Linked DNA regions of Novipirellula artificiosorum. The protein of the gene in region 2 interacts with the protein of the main gene of each other region in a pairwise test. Links are inferred from orthologs where the notes say so. Each region holds a gene or a part of one and is shown on either strand. Other genes may lie near its edges.

The links.
Region 1: the proteins of Poly41_RS20610 (region 2) and dnaE interact in binary tests that used the Escherichia coli proteins (3 or more experiments, as listed by UniProt). The link is inferred for Novipirellula artificiosorum from one-to-one orthologs.

Annotation. Positions count from the first base shown.
Region 1 is NZ_SJPV01000001.1:112,507-116,912, forward strand. The notes cover bases 158-4,245. They hold dnaE (DNA polymerase III subunit alpha), read left to right. Parts: upstream 158-463; coding sequence 464-4,045; downstream 4,046-4,245. Other genes in these bases: Poly41_RS00255 (Gfo/Idh/MocA family protein), read right to left, coding at 4,055-4,245. In the rest of the region: Poly41_RS00245 (DoxX family protein), read right to left, coding at 1-53; more of Poly41_RS00255, read right to left, coding at 4,246-4,406. UniProt on the Escherichia coli protein: DNA polymerase III is a complex, multichain enzyme responsible for most of the replicative synthesis in bacteria. This DNA polymerase also exhibits 3' to 5' exonuclease activity. The alpha chain is the DNA polymerase catalytic subunit.
Region 2 is NZ_SJPV01000008.1:31,156-34,463, reverse strand. Bases 242-3,231 are described here. They hold Poly41_RS20610 (pyridoxal phosphate-dependent aminotransferase), read right to left. Parts: upstream 2,298-3,231; coding sequence 1,185-2,297; downstream 242-1,184. Other genes in these bases: Poly41_RS20600 (sugar phosphate isomerase/epimerase family protein), read left to right, coding at 3,132-3,231; Poly41_RS20605 (DUF4416 family protein), read left to right, coding at 2,443-3,018; Poly41_RS20615 (hypothetical protein), read left to right, coding at 889-1,083; Poly41_RS20620 (L-threonylcarbamoyladenylate synthase), read right to left, coding at 242-521. Also shown: more of Poly41_RS20620, read right to left, coding at 1-241; more of Poly41_RS20600, read left to right, coding at 3,232-3,308. UniProt on the Escherichia coli protein: Shows aminotransferase activity with methionine and histidine as substrates, and to a lesser extent also with phenylalanine.

The DNA.
Region 1 (4,406 bases), on a different replicon or contig from region 2:
GAAAGCTCCCAACCCACGGCCAAACGCAGCGGCACCAATAATTGCTTTCTCACGGAATGCAGACTCCTAGTCAGGGGGATCAATAGCGGGAAGCAGCTTTTTAGCAGGCTGCTAACAAAGGCAAGGTGGGAAGGAACGCGATTGCCGCCTGAAGCTGCCTTCAACGTTTTACTGGAGCCCATTATGGCAGCTCGCGTCATTAACGCCAAGGAGAAGCCTGGCAAATTTCCCAACTCCACCGCTGCGGCAAATCGTCCCGAAAACCGCTTGCCGAGAAGAAGAAAAGAGTCTCAATGCGCGACGGGTCGATCCGCAGAACATTTTTAGAGATTCGACTGTCAAGTCACTGACCTGTCGAGGTCGGATCGTTAGGCTAAGGAGGTTCTTGGCCGATCGATCCCCGCTTGAACCTCGTCCCTTGAATGGATGTCCCTTGAATGGATCCTGAACTGAGAGAGTTTGCATGAACGCACCGCTGGCCCAACCGACGACGGACTGCTCGCAATCCCCCCCCAAGCCATTTGCCCATCTGCATTGCCACAGCCATTACAGCCTGCTCGATGGCGCGGGCGACATCGGAAAGCTGGTCAATCGCTGTGTCAGCCACGGCATGAATGCGATGGCACTGACCGACCACGGTAACCTTCATGGGGCGCTCGAATTCTACCGCAAAGCTAAAGATGCCGGGATTAACCCCATTATCGGTTACGAAGCCTACATTGCCCCGGGAAGCCGGTTCGATAAGGGGGGCGCGGCCAGCAGCAAACAGGCAAGTTACCACCTCACCTTGTTAGCGAAAAATCGCACAGGCTTCGGCAACTTGGTCAAATTGGCCAGCGCCGCATCGCTCGAGGGCTTCTACTTCAAACCACGGATCGACAAGGAAATCCTGGAAAAGTTCAACGAAGGCATCATTTGCCTCTCCGGCTGTGTGAGCAGTGAATTTAGCCGAGCCATTTTGAAAGGCATCGAAACCGAAGAGCATGAAAAGGAAGCCCGCGATATCGCGGGATGGTTCCAGAAGGTGTTTGGCGACCGTTATTTCATCGAGATCATGAACAATGGGGTGGAGATCCAACGTCAGCAATTGCAGGGGGCAGTCGATATTGCCAATCGTGTCGGCATCCCGTTGGTGGCCACCAGCGATTGTCACTACGTCGATCAATCCGATGCCGAAGCTCAAGACATCATGCTTTGCATCAACACCGGGCGTTTTCGCACCGACACGTCACGGATGAAGATGGAGAACGACCAGTTCTTCTTACGCAGTCCCGGCGAAATGTACGAAAAATTCCCCGGACTGGAAGACGCTGTTGCCCGAAGCCAGGAAATCGCCGATTCGGTCGAAATCAACATTGAGCTTGGTAAACATTTCTTTCCCAAATTCGAGTGTCCCGACGACAAAAAACCGATCGACTACTTGCGAGAACTTTGCGTCCAAGGATTACTCGAACGTTACGAAGGCGACTCCGAACGGATCGTTGACGGGGAACTCTCCGAAGAAGTCATCGCGAGGCTCGATCGCGAGTTGGGCGTCATCGAAAAACTGGGCTTTCCGACGTACTTTTTGATCGTCTGGGACTTCGTCAATTATGCTCGCGATCAAGGCATCTCTGCAACGGCTCGTGGCAGCGGTGTCGGTGCAATCGTTTGTTACGCATTGTACATGTCACACGTCTGTCCGCTGCGATACGATTTGCTATTTGAACGTTTCTTGGACGAAAGTCGGACCGAACCGCCCGATATCGACATCGACTTTGAAAAGGAACGTCGTGTCGAGGTGATCGACTATGTCAAGCGTCGATACGGCAACGAGATGGTATGCCAGATCGGCACGTTTGGAACCCTGGCGGCGCGAGCCGCCATCAAGGATACGGGTCGAGCGCTCGGCGTGCCGCTGGCACGGGTCAACCAAATCACCGAAATGGTTCCTGACGAGCTCAAGATCACGATCAAGAAAGCCCTCGATAAGAGCGCCGACTTAAAAATGACCTACGACGCGGATCCCGAGGTTCGCGAACTGCTCGATCTGGCGATGAAGATCGAAGGCTTGGCCCGCAACATTGGAACGCACGCAGCAGCGGTGGTGATTGCCGATCGGCCGCTGACCGAATTCGTGCCGCTGACGCGCGTGCCCGGCAAGCAGGATGTGATCACCCAGTGGTCGATGGGGGACGTCGAAGCGTCGGGATTGCTGAAGATGGACTTCCTCGGTTTACGCAACCTGACGATCCTCAGCCGGACCGTGAAGTTGATCGAACAAACGACCGGTGAAGCAGTCGATCCACTCAAGTTCCCGCTTGACGACAAAGCGAGCTACGCGCTACTGCAGCGGGGTGAAACCAAGGGGGTGTTTCAACTTGAATCGGGTGGCATCCGCGATCTGTTGACGCGAATGAAGCCGGATCAGTTCAGCGACATCATCGCGACGGCAGCACTTTATCGACCAGGACCACTCGAAGGCGGCATGGTCGACGACTACGTGAACATCAAACACGGTCGTCAACAACCCGAGTACAAACATCCGGTGCTCAAAGACATCTTGGAAGAGACCAACTCGATCATGGTCTACCAAGAACAGGTGATGCGAATCCTCAACCGACTCGGTAACGTGCCGCTTGCCAAAGCCTACACCTGCATCAAGGCGATCAGCAAGAAGAAGGAAGCGTTGATCAACCAGAACCACGACGTTTTCATCAAAGGCTGTGGAGAAAACGGACTCGGCGAAAAGGATGCCGAAGAAATCTGGACCCTGATCGTTAAGTTTGCGGGTTACGGTTTTAACAAATCTCACAGCACCGCCTACGCACTGGTTGCCTATCAAACCGCCTACCTCAAAGCTCATTATCCGGTCGAGTTCATGGCAGCGCTGCTGTCGAGTGACATTTCAGGACGAAACTTCAAACGCAAGGATGCGCTCGTGGAGCATATGGAGGATTGCGACCGGATGGAGATCGAGATCGTTCATCCCGATGTGAACACCAGTGATGCGGATTTCTCGGTGGCCGATTCAAAGATCTTTTTTGCCTTGTCGGCGATCAAAGGTTGCGGCGGTCCCACGGCGATTTCGATCACCGAAGAACGAAAGAAGCACGGGCCTTACAAAGACATTTTTGACTTCTGCGAGCGTGTTGACCAATCCGCATGCAACAAGTCTGCAATCGAAACGCTGATCAAGGCGGGGGCGATGGACAGTTTCGGCGGCAAGCGAAGTCAATTGACCGCGGTGATTGAACGCGCGCTGCAATCGGGTGCGGCAATGCAAGCCGATAAGAAGAGTGGCCAAGCGAGCTTGTTTGGCGCGCTCGAGGAACAGGAAGACCATTCCGAAAAACCCGTCATCACTCCGCTGCCAGAGATGGACGAGTGGCCCGACCGAGAAAAACTGCTCGCCGAAAAGGAAGTCCTGGGGTTCTATCTCGACAGCCACCCGTTGGCGGAATTCGAAATGAAGCTAGCAACCTTTCGAACGCACACCACCGACGGGCTCGCCGACGTGAAAGACCGTGGAGAAGTGACCCTGGGCGGTATGATCAGTTCGATCAAAATCGCCCACACCAAGAACCCCAAACCCGGCGCCCCGTCAAAGTATGCCAACTTTGATCTGGAGGACATGCAGGGAGCGATTCGCTGCATCGTTTGGCCCAAGGGTTTTGTCGATGTCGGCGACCACGTCCAACCCGACGCCGTTGTGCTCGCCCGTGGCAAAGTGGATCGTCGCGGCGGAGGCGACGAAGCCAATTTGATCATTGACGAGCTGATCCCGCTTGAAGGGCTCGACCAGCGTTACACCCACGGCATGCGCGTCCGCATCGACGAACAAGAACATACGCCGGAAACGCTCAATCGATTGCGAGAAATCCTGCGTGGTTACCCAGGGCCAAAGGAAATGCTGATCAGCTTGAGTCTGATCGAAGGTGAAATCGTCCACATGAAGAGTGACAAGTACAAAGTTGACATCACACCCGAATTGCGGACACGCATCGACGATTTGCTCGGAACCGGTCACTACAAGCTGATGATGAGCAAACCGTCGGGAAGATGATACTTCGTCTTACAGGTATTCGCGTTTTTTGACCAAACCTGGCATCGGAATGCTGTAGCGGCCTTCGGCGTTGGCTTTTAACGGCGATTCGGACTCCAATGTCAGCTTGTCGATTTCGGGTGCAAACTCGTGATTCTGTGACATGAAGTGCTCGAGCGTGATTTCTTGTCCGGTGTGAGCCGCCATCCGCCCCATCGAAGTGACCGCGCTGGCCATCACCCCCCGTTCGACCTCGTTGTAAGGCGTGTCGGTTCGAATCGCTTCAATCAGATCAACCCATTCTTCGTAGTAGGGGTTCGGTTCCGGTTGTGGGAACGCCCATGTGATCTTGCTCTTGTCGAAATTGTGACCTTCGTAAATG
Region 2 (3,308 bases):
CCGTCGATGATCAGCTCGACCTCGCCTGCTAATCCACGGGCGCAATGCTCGGCCGTCGTCGGGCTGATGTAGTTGGAACGGTTCGCACTCGGGGCTGCGATCGGAAAGGGACACCGCTCAAGCAGTCGCGTGGCGACGGGATGCGAGGGGACCCTGACCGCCACCGTGTCGCGGCCAGCGGTCACGCAAGGAGGAACCTTTTCGCTGCGTGGCAAAACGAGCGTCAACGGCCCCGGCCACAAATCGCTCAGTGCATCAAATTGTTGCCGCGTCGAACCGTCAACCGGCAACGCTGCCGCTTCGCCAATCCGGTCTACGGAGGCAACGTGCACGATCAAGGGATTATTCGCAGGCCGCTGTTTTGCGGCGAAAATCCGCATCACCGCCTCGCGATTCCACGCATTGGCGGCCAAGCCATAAACGGTCTCGGTGGGAAGGACCACGAGTCGGCCTTCACCAAGCAGCGTCACGGCTCGATCAAGGGTCGATTCACTCGGCAGTTGAATCAGCGTCTCTGTCATCGAGTTAATCTAGCAAACCGACCTCAACGAAAAAAGGACGCACCCGTCTTCGATCCCGCTAAGCTTGGCAGTCGCCCGCGTAAAAAGGGGGCCCCGTTTGCTTCAAGAAAGACTCTCCAACTGTTCACTTTTCTCCGCGGGTAAAATTCATCGGTTCCGAGAAGATTCTGCTTCAATCGCATTGCAAGTCAACAGAGGGCCAAACGCTAGCAAACTCACGTCCGTGGCGATCATTTTCGTGCGGGCCATCGTTCCAGGTTACGCGTTCTGATGCGTGCCCAGGGATTGCTGGCAAGTTGTCACTCAATTCTTGGTGCAGTTATCCATCGAGATTTTCGATTCATCCCTTTCAAAGGCTGACTCTCCCATGAACGCTGTTGCGAATCCGAACGTCGCCCCACTCGAAAGCACACTTAGGACTCAAAAGGAATTGACGCCGCAGCCCCTTCGCCCGGCGCCAGCCGAGCCGCTTGGAGCTTTACTTGCCGCGATTCGCGCGGACGCCACCGAACGATCGCAGCAGTATGTACTCCGCTGCAATACCGGTCACGATGGCGAATAACCGTCGTGCCGCAGCATCCTGGTGATCGTACGGGATTCCGGTATCGAACCGGCAGCCGCCCCCACGACCGACCTCGGTACAAAACGCACGAAGGGTGAATCCTAAACGGAGGCACCTGCAAGCGACCGCAGGATCTCGACGCCCCGCCGCAGTTGGTCATCACTGGCGGCGAAACTGATCCGAAAATGGGTGTCACGCGAGCTGAAAATGTTACCTGGGATGATCAGCAAACCCTGGCCAATCGCTCGTTCGACAAACGCTGCGCCGCTGTCGCCGGGAGCTTTGGGAAAGACATAAAAGGCACCGCCGGGTCGTGCAATCTCGTAACAATCACTGAGCGATTCGACGATAAAATCACGTTTTCGTCGGTAGTCATCCATGTGGCCGCGAAGGCTCACTTCCATCGCTCGGAGCGCTCCCCACTGCGCCGGTTGTGGTGCACAGACGAACGAGTATTGCTGGATTTTGAGCATCGTTCGAACGATCTCACTCGGCCCGTGCACGTACCCCACTCGCCAACCGGTCATCGCATGGCTCTTGCTGAACCCATCGATCACGATGGTCTGATCATTGAACGAAGCCGGCGAAACAAAGTCACCGTCATAGAAGAACCGGCTGTAGATCTCATCTGATAAGAGGGCGATTTTTTTGTCAGCGGCTAAAGCGGCGACGGCCTTCAATTCCGCTTCGGACGCGGTCACGCCTGTGGGATTGGCAGGACTGTTGAGCAGAATCATCTTGGTTCTTGGAGTGATAGCCGCAGCAATTTTTTCGACGTCGAGATCAAAATCGGGATACGAATCGACTGGGACGGGAACGCCGCCGCACATTCGTACGAGCGCAGGGTACATGACAAAGAACGGGTCCAAGAAAATGACTTCATCGCCGGGATTCACCATCGACAACATCGCCAACATCAACCCGCCACTGGTCCCGCTGCTCACGAAAACATCACGATCTTCATGCGAATACTTGGCGGCAACCTCTTGACGGATGGCTTCCCTCAATTCCGCGATCCCTTGGGTGGGGGAATACGCATTTTTACCATCGCGAATCGCTTCGATCGCAGCCTCTTTGATCGAATCCGGAACATCGAAATCGGGTTGCCCAATCGACAAATTCACGGGATCCTTTAGTTTGGCGGCCAAATCAAAGACTTTTCGAATACCGCTACTATCAAACGTGGTGGTGCGATCAGCGATCCATGGGTGCATTGCAAGTTCACTTCGAACACGAGAAGGTAAACAGGAGAGTCGATTGAACCGACAAGTGTATCAAGAATTGTGGATCGGGCTGTAGCCCGCATGACGGTTGTCCGGTGCGGAGGAGGCGTGGTAAGCAACGAACCAAGGTGAGCAGATGGCAAAAATCCAATCCGTCGAACCGGTGATCCGTATTTGTGCGGTGATTTCGCGTTACGAGGCAACGCGACAGTGGGCCATTGACCAGCTTTGCGGGCGTTGGGGCGAGGCGGTCGTGAACACAACCGTGATGCCCTTTGAAGCAGGCGGCTACTATGAAACCGAAATGGGCGCCGGCTTAGAAAAAACCATTGTCGCCTTCGGCAGCCCGTGCGACCCCTCGCCATTGGCCGACTGGAAATTGGAAACCAATGCTCTCGAGCGACAGTACGCATCGGCGAGCGAAGCCACGGAACCACGCCCCTTAAACCTGGATTGCGGGTATGTGACACAGGCCAAACTGGTCTTAGCAACCACGAAAGACCGCGATCACCGGATCTACCTGCGTGACGGGATCTTTGCCGAAGTGACGCTAACGTATGTGCATCGCCAGTGGATCGATCACCGCTGGACCTATCCCGACTACCGAACCGAGGAGGTGAAACAATTTGCAAACCAATGCCGCAGCCGACTTCGACAACACATCAAATCGACGCGTCAATTCCGAAGCCGGGCAAGCCGTCAAAGCACCTGAAAACAGGAATCGCTGAGCCGTTGATGTTCAGCCTTTACAGAACGTCCGGCTTAGCAGTTACAATCATGGGGTTCATGCAACACCATCCTTTCCCTCTTTAGGATCCATACGTAATGCCCAAAACACCGTTCTCTTCCGATCGTCGTCAATTCCTGCAAGCATCCAGTGCGGCGTTTGCTGCAACCGGACTGTTTGGATCTCGTTTGTTCGCCAACGAATCGGACGATGCCCCCTTTAAAATCTCGCTCGCCGAATGGTCGCTCCATCGCACGCTGCGTGATGCATCCTCG